DNA from 3 places in the Paenibacillus sp. FSL R10-2771 genome. Region 1 is predicted to be linked to each of the others. Evidence: riboswitches for the same ligand, from Rfam matches in the RefSeq annotation. Region 1 holds a riboswitch; each other region holds the start of a gene.
The links. Region 1 has a riboswitch for cyclic di-GMP ahead of NSU14_RS28610 (transglutaminase-like domain-containing protein). Riboswitches for the same ligand answer to the same signal wherever they lie in the genome.
Positions count from the first base shown of each region.

Region 1 (4,097 bases):
GCGGTTGAAGCGTCACGGGGAGACTTTCTTCAAGAAAGTCACCGCTAAGATCTTTTACCGCCTACTCAGCAGTATGACCAGTGTTGAAATCCCTACCGATACCGGGGACTTCCGGCTGATCGACCGTAAAGTCTGTGATGTGCTGCGCGGTTTGAAGGAGAAGAACCGGTATGTCCGGGGTCTGGTAAGCTGGGTAGGCTTCCGGCAGACCATGGTAGAATATGTGCGGGAGGAGCGCTTTGCCGGGGAAACGAAATATCCGCTCAAGAAAATGATCCGGTTTGCGCTCGACGGCATCACCTCCTTTTCCCACAAACCGCTCAAAATCGCATCCTATATCGGATTCTTTCTGTCCTTTTCCAGCTTCATCTATCTGTTCCTGGTATTGTTCCAAAAAATCTTTACCTCCTGGACCGTACCCGGATGGGCATCTATAGTCGGCGTGAACCTGCTCTTCAACGGGATTGTGCTGATGCTGCTGGGGGTAATTGGTGAGTATATCGGACGGATCTATGATGAGTCGAAGGACAGACCGCTCTATATTGTACGTGAGACCAAAGGCTATCCGGATGCGGAAATAGAAGACACGCGGAAGGAAAGCGATTATGCCAGATAAGAAATGGAGTGCGGGGTTCATCCAGTTCCTGAAATTCAATGCGGTAGGCCTGCTGAATACACTGATTGATTTTGCTGTATTCACACTGCTGCATTCCCTTGGGATGATCAACACCCCTGCGCAGATTATTTCCTACAGCGCCGGTACGGCCAACAGCTTCTTCTGGAACAAAAAGGTAACCTTCCGTGATCGGGACAGAGGCAATAAAGAGGGCTTCGACCGGATGCAGCTGATCAGGTTTATCGTGCTGAATCTGTTGGTGCTGGGTATATCGGTGCTGCTGATTCATATATTGACCGATTCTCTCGGTATTCAAGTGCTGGTCGCCAAAGTGCTGGTCACATTTGTTACGGTGATCATTAATTTCTTCGGAAGCCGGAAATGGGTATTCTGATAATTAAGAAGCATTGCTTCTTAATTATTCCGGAAGGGTAACATCTATTCTATATTACGGAGGCGATTGTCATGCGGAAATTATCCTATTTGATTATACTTGCCGGGGTGCTTATTATGCTCTATCCCAAAGGAAGCGAATGGTACAATGACCGTCAGCAGCAAAAGCTGCTGGAAGAGGCTGAACAGGCCTACAGTGAAATCGTTCCGTCTGCGTCAGCTCCGGCCAGTGCTGATCTAAGTAAGCCTTACGCGGAAGTAACCCAGCTGCTGGCGGATGAGTCGGCTGCGGAAGAGCCAGAACCCTCTGCTGCGCCTGAGATTGAAGTCGGAGGCAAGGTGATGGCAATCATCGAAATCGACAAAATAGATCTGAAGCTGCCTGTCCTGGAAGGCGCCACCAAGGCGAATATGAAGCATGCTGCTGCGCATATGAAGGAGACGGCTCCGCTTGGCTCTGCTGGGAATGCTGCAATTGCAGCGCATAGATCAAGAACTACGGGAAGGCTATTCAACAGATTGAATGAAGTTGGAGTCGGGGACACTATTTCCGTTACAACCGGCAAGCAGGCATACAATTATGTAGTTTATGATGTGACTATTGTGGAACCAACCGATGTATCCGTATTGAAAGGGAATAAGGATGACAAGATTCTAACACTCATTACTTGTGATCCGCTGGTGAATCCAACGCATAGACTTATCATTCACGCAAAGTTATCGTGATGTTTGTAGAATAATGACGGAAAAACTTAAAATACTTAAAATTTTTATTTGTTTTCGCGGAAATCTAGTGATTTAGGTCTTGATAATAGAAATAGATATGGTAAGATATAACTATACAAAGCTAATACACGATAAACGGCAAACCTATCGAAAGGTAGGGACGCAAAGCTAGAGGGCCTTCCCGTAAGGATGGCAGCCAGCTACCGAATGAAGAGGCTTTTTTGTTTGTTCTTATTGTGAATCTAGCATTTTATGGTAGAAGCAAGGACAGATAAAGCTTATACGATAACGGCAAACCTATCGAAAGGTAGGGACGCAAAGCTAAAGGGCCTTCCCGTAAGGATGGCAGCCAGCTACCGAAAGGGGTTTTATCCAATGAAGAAGTTCTATTTAATGTTGGTTACACTATTCGTAGTGGTTACGTCGGTGCAGACAGGTACAGCTCAAGCTGCTAATGCAGATGCAAGCTGGTTGAACATAGGTCAACTTGATCAGGGTGTTATCGGAGTTTCTTATAATGTTCCTAAGGATAAGAAGATTAAGCTGATGATCACCAAAGATAATAACAGCTACACCTACAACTTATACACTTCCAAACCAACTGAAACATTCCCGCTTCAACAAGGTAACGGTTCATACAAGGTTTCCGTACTTGAGAACACTAACGGCAACAAATACAAAGTAATCTCTTCCGAGACGGTAGATCTTAGCCTGAGCAACGCCAACGCCGTATATCTGAGCTCCGTACAGAATGTTAAATGGAGTTCTTCCGATAAAGCAGTTCTGAAAGCAACACAGCTTACACAAGGTTTGACATCAGATGAAGACAAAGTGAAGGCTATCTATAATTATATCGTAGCCAATGTGAAATATGATTATTCCCTGGCTTCCAGTGTTACTACAGATTACATCCCTAACAACGACAGCACCTTGGCTACCAAGAAGGGGATCTGCTACGATTACGCTTCCTTGTTCGCTACTATGCTTCGCAGTGAAGGCATTCCTACCAAACTGGTTATGGGTAACACAAGTTATGTGACTTCTTACCACGCTTGGAATGAAGTGTTCCTTAATGGCAAATGGGTAACTATTGATACTACAGTTGATGCTGGACTTGCCAAGAACAGCAAAACAGCAGATCTGGTTAAAGTAGCAAGTAAATATACTGCAGCTAAGTTCTACTAAGAGCACAGATGCATTCATAGTTTCATTGAGGATAACCCGCTTAGTAATTAAGCGGGTTATTTTTATTTTGGAAAAGGTTGCTTTTTGGTAGAGAGATAGGGTATTATAAATAAGCGTTGTTGGAGCGGCAAACTTAATAAGAAATGGCTTAAATAAGTGATTTCAAAATAAAGCTTGCATTACTCGAATGAATGTGATATATTATAAGAGTTGCTGGTGACGCGATGAGCGGCGCTGACAACGAGCTTGATCTTTGAAAACTGAACAACGAGTGAGTATCGGAAATCACGAAAGTGACTTCCAAAAAAGAGAATGAAAATTCTCGTCAGATGTTTCAAAATGAGCAATCGCTCTTTCTAAATACAATTTGGAGAGTTTGATCCTGGCTCAGGACGAACGCTGGCGGCATGCCTAATACATGCAAGTCGAGCGGAGTTTGAATGGAAGCTTGCTTCCATTCATGCTTAGCGGCGGACGGGTGAGTAACACGTAGGCAACCTGCCCTCAAGACTGGGATAACTACCGGAAACGGTAGCTAATACCGGATAATTTCTTTCCTCTCCTGAAGAGAGAATGAAAGGCGGAGCAATCTGCCACTTGGGGATGGGCCTGCGGCGCATTAGCTAGTTGGTGGGGTAATGGCTCACCAAGGCGACGATGCGTAGCCGACCTGAGAGGGTGAACGGCCACACTGGGACTGAGACACGGCCCAGACTCCTACGGGAGGCAGCAGTAGGGAATCTTCCGCAATGGGCGAAAGCCTGACGGAGCAATGCCGCGTGAGTGATGAAGGTTTTCGGATCGTAAAGCTCTGTTGCCAGGGAAGAACGTCCGGTAGAGTAACTGCTACCGGAGTGACGGTACCTGAGAAGAAAGCCCCGGCTAACTACGTGCCAGCAGCCGCGGTAATACGTAGGGGGCAAGCGTTGTCCGGAATTATTGGGCGTAAAGCGCGCGCAGGCGGTCATTTAAGTCTGGTGTTTAAACCTTGGGCTCAACCTGGGGTCGCACTGGAAACTGGGTGACTTGAGTACAGAAGAGGAAAGTGGAATTCCACGTGTAGCGGTGAAATGCGTAGATATGTGGAGGAACACCAGTGGCGAAGGCGACTTTCTGGGCTGTAACTGACGCTGAGGCGCGAAAGCGTGGGGAGCAAACAGGATTAGATACCCTGGTA
Region 1 covers NZ_JBBOBM010000001.1:6,643,705-6,647,801, reverse strand. Annotated here, with positions in the region: gene NSU14_RS28625 (glycosyltransferase family 2 protein) at 1-616, shown strand, start outside; gene NSU14_RS28620 (GtrA family protein) at 606-1,010, shown strand; gene NSU14_RS28615 (class D sortase) at 1,082-1,735, shown strand; cyclic di-GMP riboswitch class I at 1,863-1,943, shown strand; cyclic di-GMP riboswitch class I at 2,016-2,096, shown strand; gene NSU14_RS28610 (transglutaminase-like domain-containing protein) at 2,129-2,920, shown strand; rRNA gene NSU14_RS28605 (16S ribosomal RNA) at 3,285-4,097, shown strand, end outside.

Region 2 (4,097 bases), 480 kb from region 1:
AAATCCCTCTGATTCCGCCGAAAGTGTGCTGTACGGGGGAATTAAGGGGAAAAATCCCTCTAATTCCGCCAAAAGTGTGCTGTATGGGGAAATTAAGGGGAAAAATCCCTCTAATTCCGCCAAAAGTGTGCTGTATGGGGAAATTAAGGGGAAAAATCTCTCTGAATGCACCAGATATGTGCTGTATGAGGAAATGAGGGGCAAAAGTGCTCCTGATTTCACCGGATGCGGGCTAAACGAGGAAATGAGGGGCAAAAGTGCCCTTGATTTCACCGGATGCGGGCTAAAGGAGGAAATGAGGGGCAAAAGTGCTCCTGATTTCACCGGATGCGGGCCAAAGGAGGGAATGAGGGGCATTAGTGCTCTTGATTCCACCGCCGCGTAAGTGAACGTAAAACCTTGGAACAAGAGTGTTATGTTTCCCCTTCGCTGCTACAGCGAGCGGAAATCCCTTGGAACAAGATGCATTTAATCCCTTAAATCTCTCACCGCCGCTTAGTTGAGCGGCGCCGCCTTGGAACAAGCGTGAAATGGCTTTTGTCCCCGCAAAAGCAGGCGGGGCAGCCGCAGGTTCAATTGCCGCAACAACAAGCGGCAGCAGCTGATTCAATTGCCGCTCAACCAAGCGGCAATAGCCGGATCTTTAGCCGGGAGCTTCGCCTGCGGGCGAAGCGAATAAGCCAGCTGTTATGTAATGGAACGGAGAGGGATTTTGGAACTGTAGGAGCGTTAGCGTCCGCCTTTGTCTCCGGATTTCTACCGCGATAAGCGGTTTAAATCAGGAAATCCGGAGACAACAGCGGCCGAAAGTCCAAACATTCCTTGCAGTGACCCTCATAACAGCCGCTTTTAGGCTTAAGCAAACGCAGCCAGCTCCCAATAACAATCCGATATTTTCGCGACATCATATAAACTTAGGAGGGTTCACTTATGAAACTAGTACTTCTATCAGGCGGTTCTGGTAAACGGCTCTGGCCTTTGTCCAATGATTCACGTTCGAAGCAATTTCTGAAAGTACTGGAAAGCCCGGCAGGTGAACCGGAATCCATGGTACAGCGGGTATGGAGACAGCTGCAGGAGACAGGGATGGCGGAATCGTCCTACCTGGCTACCGGCCGCAGCCAGGTAGAGATGATTCAGAGCCAGCTGGGCAGCGGGGTGCCGATTATCGTTGAGCCGGAGCGGCGCGATACCTTCCCTGCCATCGCACTGACAGCAGCTTATCTGTATTCGGTCGCCGGTGTTTCACCAAGCGAGACGGTAGCCATCCTGCCCGTCGATCCTTATGTGGAGTCGTCCTTCTTCGAAACCGTTCTGCAGCTGGAGAGCACGATGCTGGAGAGCGGCGCCAATCTGGCGCTGATGGGCGTAGTTCCGGAGCATGCCTCCGAGAAATACGGCTATATCATTCCTACCAGCGCCGAAGCGGGGGCGAGCGGGTATCTGCAGGTGAGCCACTTCCAGGAGAAGCCGGACCGCAAGCAGGCTGAGGAGCTGATCAGCCGGAACGCGCTCTGGAACTGCGGCGTGTTTGCTTTCCGTCTAGGTTATCTGCTGGATATTCTGCAGCGCAAAGGACTGCCGCTGAACTATGAGGAACTGCAGAAGCAGTATAAACTGCTGGCTTCCATCAGTTTTGATTACGAAGTGGTGGAAAAAGAAGAGAATATCGTGGTTCAGCCTTACGCCGGATTCTGGAAGGATCTGGGCACTTGGAACACGCTGACTGAAGAAATGACCAGCAATCATGTCGGCAAAGGCTTCGTCACTGCAGATTCCGAAGGCACCTGCCTGATCAACGAGCTGGACATTCCGATCACCGTGATCGGAGCGAAGGATCTGATTATCGCCGCCAGCCCGGACGGAATTCTGGTTACGCACAAGGCGGAGAGCCCGCGCATTAAAGAAGTGCTGAAATCTTTTGAACAAAGACCGATGTACGAAGAACGCCGCTGGGGCCACTACAAGGTAATTGATTATGTGAAATATGCGGAAGGCAATGAGGTGCTGACGAAGCGAATCTTTATCTCTGAAGGTAAAAATATCAGCTATCAGCTGCATCACAAACGCAGTGAAATCTGGACCATTGTCAGCGGTGAAGCCAGCATTGTGCTCAATGAGAAAATGCATAATGTGAAGGCGGGGGATGTCGTACGGATTCCGGAAGGCACCAAGCATGCGATCCTGGCATTGACAGATATGGAATTTATCGAAGTGCAGACCGGCTCTGAGCTGGTGGAGGAAGATAACATCCGAATCACCTTGGATTGGGAAGATATCGCCTTGCAGCAATTCATTTCATAGGTCTAATCTATCTATATAACCAATTGTTACAAATCCAAAACAGGTATTAAGAACCATTTATTAAGAAAATTTCATTTTTGCTCTAAATTAAAACTAAATAGGGACGATACTTACGGTAAGAGGGATTAATCCTTCCAATACGACAAAGGCAAACCTAATCGAAAGATAGGGACGCAAAGCTATAGGGCCTTCGCAAGAGTGGCAGCCTGGCTACCGAAAGGAAGATGGATTTTGATAACTTACCGTAAGTCTCGTTTGCTGTGCACTGTGCTGTCTCTGGCCCTTTTATTGACTGCAGTACCTCTGGGACTCGGCGGAATGCCTTCATCTGCAGAAGCTGCGTCTAGTTCCAAAGCGCCCATTAATCCGGAGGCTTCAACCGAAGCAGTCAGATTGCTGGATGATCTGTATTCTATCACTGGAAAAGGCATTATTACCGGCCAACATGACTATCTGGAAAGTCCGGACGAATTCAGCAACAAGCTGAAAGGAACCAGCGGACAATATGCTGCTCTTCACGGCTATGAACTGGGCGTAATCAGCGGGCAATCGGAAAGTACAGCAGCGGCGCAACGCAGAAATGTTGTGAACAGCGCGATCAACTGGTATAAGGGCGGCGGCATTGTAGCCATGACTTTTCATGAGAATCTGCCCGGTACCGCATACCTCTGGTCCAATGTTCAGAAACCGCTGAGCCAGGCGGAATTCAATAAATATATTACTCCGGGTACAACACAGTACACTGCATTGATTGCAGATCTGGACAAAGTGGCAGTTTCACTTAAAAGCCTGCGGGATGCTGGTGTTCCCGTACTCTGGAGACCTTACCACGAAATGAACGGTGACTGGTTCTGGTGGGGGAAGAAAAATAACTTTGCTGCGCTTTGGAATATTATGTATGACCGTTTCGTAAACGTTCATAAATTAAACAACCTGCTGTGGGTATGGAACCCCAATGCACCCAATGCCTGGTCTGATCCTTATGCGCTGACCTACCCGGGGGCTGACAAGGTGGATGTACTCGCGGCAGATATATATGAGAACGATTATATGAATAAATATCATGACAGCCTGCTCGCACTTGCGAATGGCAAACCGATTGCCATTGGCGAGAATGGACAAATGCCAAGCACAGCAAAGCTGCAACTCTCACAGAAAAATTGGGTATATATGATGAGCTGGGGAAAAATGCTGTATGAAACCAACACAGTTGCTACCATCAAAGGTTTCATGAGCGACAGCTATACTGTGACCCGGGACGATTATAAAGCAGGCACATTTGCTACGGCGACGCCGAAACCAACAGCAACGCCAACGCCGGAACCGACAGCAACGCCAGTACCAACAGCAACACCAACGCCGGTACCAACAGCAACACCAACGCCAGTACCAACAGCAACACCAACGCCGGTACCAACAGCAACACCAACGCCGGTACCGACAGCAACGCCAACGCCGGTACCAACAGCAACACCAACGCCGGTACCGACAGCAACGCCAACGCCAGTTCCAACAGCAACACCAGCGCCGGTACCGACAGCAACGCCAATACCGATACTGACGCCGCCCCCTGCTTCCAATGATTCTGTGACGGCCCCCGTCGTTCAGAATGGTCTTCAGGGAGAATACTACAAGAACATGACGCTTTCGGGCACTCCGGTTCTGGTCCGGAATGATGCGCTGCTGAACTTTAACTGGCGCCAGGCAGCGCCGGATGCCAAGCTTGGAGTGGATAGCTTCTCCATACGCTGGACGGGTCAGATCAAACCTTCTTTCAGTGAAACCTATCAGAT
Region 2 covers NZ_JBBOBM010000001.1:6,159,247-6,163,343, reverse strand. Annotated here, with positions in the region: gene NSU14_RS26570 (hypothetical protein) at 1-385, shown strand, start outside; gene NSU14_RS26565 (sugar phosphate nucleotidyltransferase) at 931-2,304, shown strand; cyclic di-GMP riboswitch class I at 2,442-2,522, shown strand; gene NSU14_RS26560 (PA14 domain-containing protein) at 2,560-4,097, shown strand, end outside.
Region 2: another riboswitch for cyclic di-GMP. It lies ahead of NSU14_RS26560 (PA14 domain-containing protein); the one in region 1 lies ahead of NSU14_RS28610 (transglutaminase-like domain-containing protein).

Region 3 (4,097 bases), 290 kb from region 1:
CGCAAAACTACTATCAAGGCGATACACTGGCCCTGACCCTGAACTTCGAAGCCAACCAGGAAAAAGGCGCCCTCAAATAATCTATCTGTATATGCATTCCTGATCACCGATCTTAAAAAAACATAATATACTCGAGGAGGAAATTAATTATGGGTATCAAAAAAACATTGGGTCTTGGCGTAGCATCGGCAGCACTGGGATTGTCTTTAATCGGAGGGGGCACCTTCGCTTACTTCAGCTCCACAGCAACCAGCACGGCAACCTTCGCGGCAGGCACGCTGAAGCTCGGCTCTTCCTTTAATACACCTGTTGCCCTGACCAATCTGAAACCGGGTGATTACACCGTACGCACGTTCACCTTGTCCAATGACGGCACCCTGGATATCAAACTCCTAACGCTGGCCACCAGCTACACTGTAACTGATGCGAAGGGCGATAATGCCGGCCAGGATCTTGGAGATCACTTCAAAATCAAACTTCTCGACAGCTCTTATACCAGCGGTCCGCTTGCCGGCCATGTGCTGTCCGAGATCTCCCTGAAGGACCTGAAGAACACTTCCAGCTATGATCTCGTAACGGCGGGTGTACTGCCGGGAGGCATCGCCGCTACCCAAACCAAAACCTTCAAGATTGCTTTCGAATTCGTTGACAATACCCAGGATCAGAATATCTTCCAGGGTGACGGCTTGGCGCTGAACTGGACATTCAATGCTACGCAAGGTTTGGGAGAAGCCAAATAAGGCTATTAAATTATATACACAAAACGGCATATCCTCCCTCATCCGGGCTGGATATGCCGTTTTGTCTCTCCCCGCCAGCTTCTGGCAGGAACAAGGGTTTTTGTCCGTTTTGCGAATTTTTGTTATACTGATAACAAAAAGTACGGAGGGCGTTGTAATCGTGTCAGATAATATGGGAAGCCGCATCCATAGGCTCCGGCTGGAGAAGGGTTATTCTTTATCCGAGCTTGCGGATAAGGCTGACGTGGCGAAATCATACTTAAGTAATGTCGAACGGAATATCCAATCCAACCCCTCCATTCAATTTATCGAAAAAATTGCCGATGCACTCCAAGTATCCATTCACGTATTACTGTATGGCGGAATTGCAGAAACTGCAGAGCCGGTTCTCGATGGAGAATGGTTCAGGCTGGTTCAGGATGCGATGGCCTCTGGTATAAGCAAACGTGAATTCAAGGAGTTTCTCGATTATCAGAAATGGCGGCTGGAGCAGAAGGATAACTGAAATACCCCACAAAGTGAGGCAGCAGCCTCGATGATTACCCAGGTACTTTGCGGGGACCCCGAAACAACATGTAAATTCCAACAGAAGAGGGCACAGCGTGTACACCGCTGTGCCCTCTTCTGTATGTATCCGTACAATGCTGAATGCCCTACATCGCCTGGAGTGCTTTTTCAGTAAAAAAACGCCGAATCTCGTCTGCCTGGATGCCAGCCTGCTTAGCAGACATTAGCAAATGCACCCATTCTAAATCCAGATCAACTGCCTGCAGTTCGTCATTCCCCTGGTTGGACTTATCCAAGAAATCTCCTCCTAGAATTTTCGCGTCCCCAGGCAGTCCGGCCATCATAGTATTTCTACTTTAGATCCGAGACTTTGTGCCCCTGTCTTTCGGCAGGTTTACCCTTTACTGGACCCTTTACATGAAAGGATCTGAAAAGAATCGATGAAACCGTTCTCCGCAATAACATTATACAAGATCTTACATGAAAAGTGTGTCGTTTTCTGGAATTTTTTTATGTTAAATCGTGAAGACCCTTAGCTAAAATTGCCAATAGCTTGTATAAATAATTCCAATTCATCTTCAATCGGTCCAAATTAGTTTAAATATACTAAATAGATATTAATCCCGTAACACAATATAGAAACAATTACCCATTTCTATGATTTACAACCACCTAAATCCCTTAATTTTTATTAATTTTAACGATATTTTATTTTTCCGGCTTCACCCGGAAAATTTATGATTGTTCCGTATGAATCCCCCGCTGAATCATACCGTTTTGCGAACGGATTGCACGAAAGTATGAATTGATTACCCTGCCGGAAAGTAGCACAATAAGATGAGAATGAAACCGCAAACATCGCAGCTCCGCTAAGCGGTGTTCCTAATATACCGCATGTGGAGTTTATCCGTTAGGAGGACCTACTCATGGCCGTCAAAGAGCCCTATAACGAATCTGTCTGGAGCAAGTATTACGGTCCCAATCTGGGCTACATTCAGGAGAAATACGAGCAGTTTGTCAAGGACCCCACTTCCGTAGAGCATCATTACCGCGACCTCTTCACAGTATCCGGCCCGCCTCCCCTGGCTCCGGATGCCGTCAAGACGCCTCCCCCCGCCATCTCAGGAGATACAGAGTGGCTCAGGAAAGCCGTTAAAGCTTCCAAGCTAATGGCTAACATCCGAATATACGGCCATATGGCTGCCGATATCGATCCGCTGGAGCGGAGCACCAACCCGATGGCGAAATGGCTGGAGATCGAGACCTATGAGCTGACGCGCGAAGATCTGAATGCCCTGCCGGCTTCATTGATCTGGGAGAATGCCCCTGAGGGCGTGCATACCGCTATGGATGCCGTTCACAGAATGCGCCAGGCCTACACACAGACCATTGCCTATGAATTCGGGCATGTGCATGACGAGCGTGAGCTGCGCTGGCTCAACAGCCAGGCGGAATCCACAACGTCGCCTGCTCCACTGAACCATGCGGAACGCAAAGAGCTGCTGAAACGCCTGATTCAGGTAGAGCAGTTCGAGACCTTCCTGCATAAGACCTTCGTCGGCCAGAAGCGCTTCAGCCTGGAGGGCAATGATGCCCTCGTGCCTATGCTGGATGAAATTGTCCGCGCTGCCGCACATGACGGCGCAGAGCATATCCTGATGGGTATGGCCCACCGCGGAAGACTTAATGTGCTTGCCCACATTCTGGGCAAACCTTATGATATTATTTTCTCGGAATTCCATCATTCGCCGAACAAGGAGCTCTTCCCGTCCGAAGGCTCCATGGGTGTCACCTATGGCTGGAGCGGGGATGTGAAATACCATCTAGGCGCCGACCGCGCCGTCCGCGAAGGCGAAACTGTGCGTACCCGCATCACGCTTGCGAACAACCCGAGCCATCTCGAGTTCGTGAATCCGGTCGTTGAAGGCTTCACGCGTGCAGCCCAGGAGGAACGGGGCACCCCAGGCCTGCCTAAGCTGAATACGGACAAAGCCATGGCCGTGCTTATGCATGGCGATGCCGCCTTCCCTGGTGAAGGCATTGTTGCGGAAACACTTAATATCGGCAAATTGCAAGGTTATCAGAATGGCGGCACTGTGCATATTATCGTCAATAACCGGATCGGCTTCACCACCGAAAGTGAAGATTCCCGCTCCACGCATTACGCCAGTGATCTGGCGAAGGGCTATGAGATCCCGGTAGTGCATGTCAATGCCGACGACCCCGAAGCCTGTATTGCTGCCGTCCGTATGGCCAGCGCTTACCGCCATTTGTTCAAGAAGGATTTCCTGATTGATCTGATCGGGTACCGCCGGCACGGCCATAATGAGATGGATGATCCGGAAACCACCCAGCCGGTGGTTTATGGCAAGGTCCGCAACCACCCTACCGTCTACCGCGTTTATGCGGAACGCCTGCAGCGCGAGAAGGTCGTTACAGCCGATGAGGTGAAGAACATGATTGCCGAGGCCGAGAGTGTGCTGCAGCAGGCCTTCGAGCAGATGAAGGAAGGGAAACAGAAGAACGCCGAGTCCAAGACTTCGGTCGTCCTGGATACGGGAACACCGGTGCACCGCCCTACAGCGGTTCCGCTGGCCAGCCTCCAGGAGATTAACCGTGAGCTGCTGAGCGTACCGGCCGGCTTCACAGTCTATCCGAAGCTGGAGCGGATTCTGCAGCGGCGCAAGGATGCGCTGAATGACGGTGAACGGGTAGACTGGGCGCTGGCCGAAACCCTGGCCTTCGCTACCATTCTGAAGGACGGCACGCCGATCCGCCTCAGCGGACAGGATTCACAGCGCGGCACCTTCGCTCACCGCCACCTTGTCCTGCATGACAGTGAGAGCGGGG
Region 3 covers NZ_JBBOBM010000001.1:6,937,139-6,941,235, forward strand. Annotated here, with positions in the region: gene NSU14_RS29905 (TasA family protein) at 1-80, shown strand, start outside; gene NSU14_RS29910 (TasA family protein) at 150-740, shown strand; gene NSU14_RS29915 (helix-turn-helix domain-containing protein) at 913-1,245, shown strand; gene NSU14_RS29920 (anti-repressor SinI family protein) at 1,394-1,543, opposite strand; cyclic di-GMP riboswitch class I at 1,572-1,656, opposite strand; gene NSU14_RS29925 (2-oxoglutarate dehydrogenase E1 component) at 2,174-4,097, shown strand, end outside.
Region 3: another riboswitch for cyclic di-GMP. It lies ahead of NSU14_RS29920 (anti-repressor SinI family protein); the one in region 1 lies ahead of NSU14_RS28610 (transglutaminase-like domain-containing protein).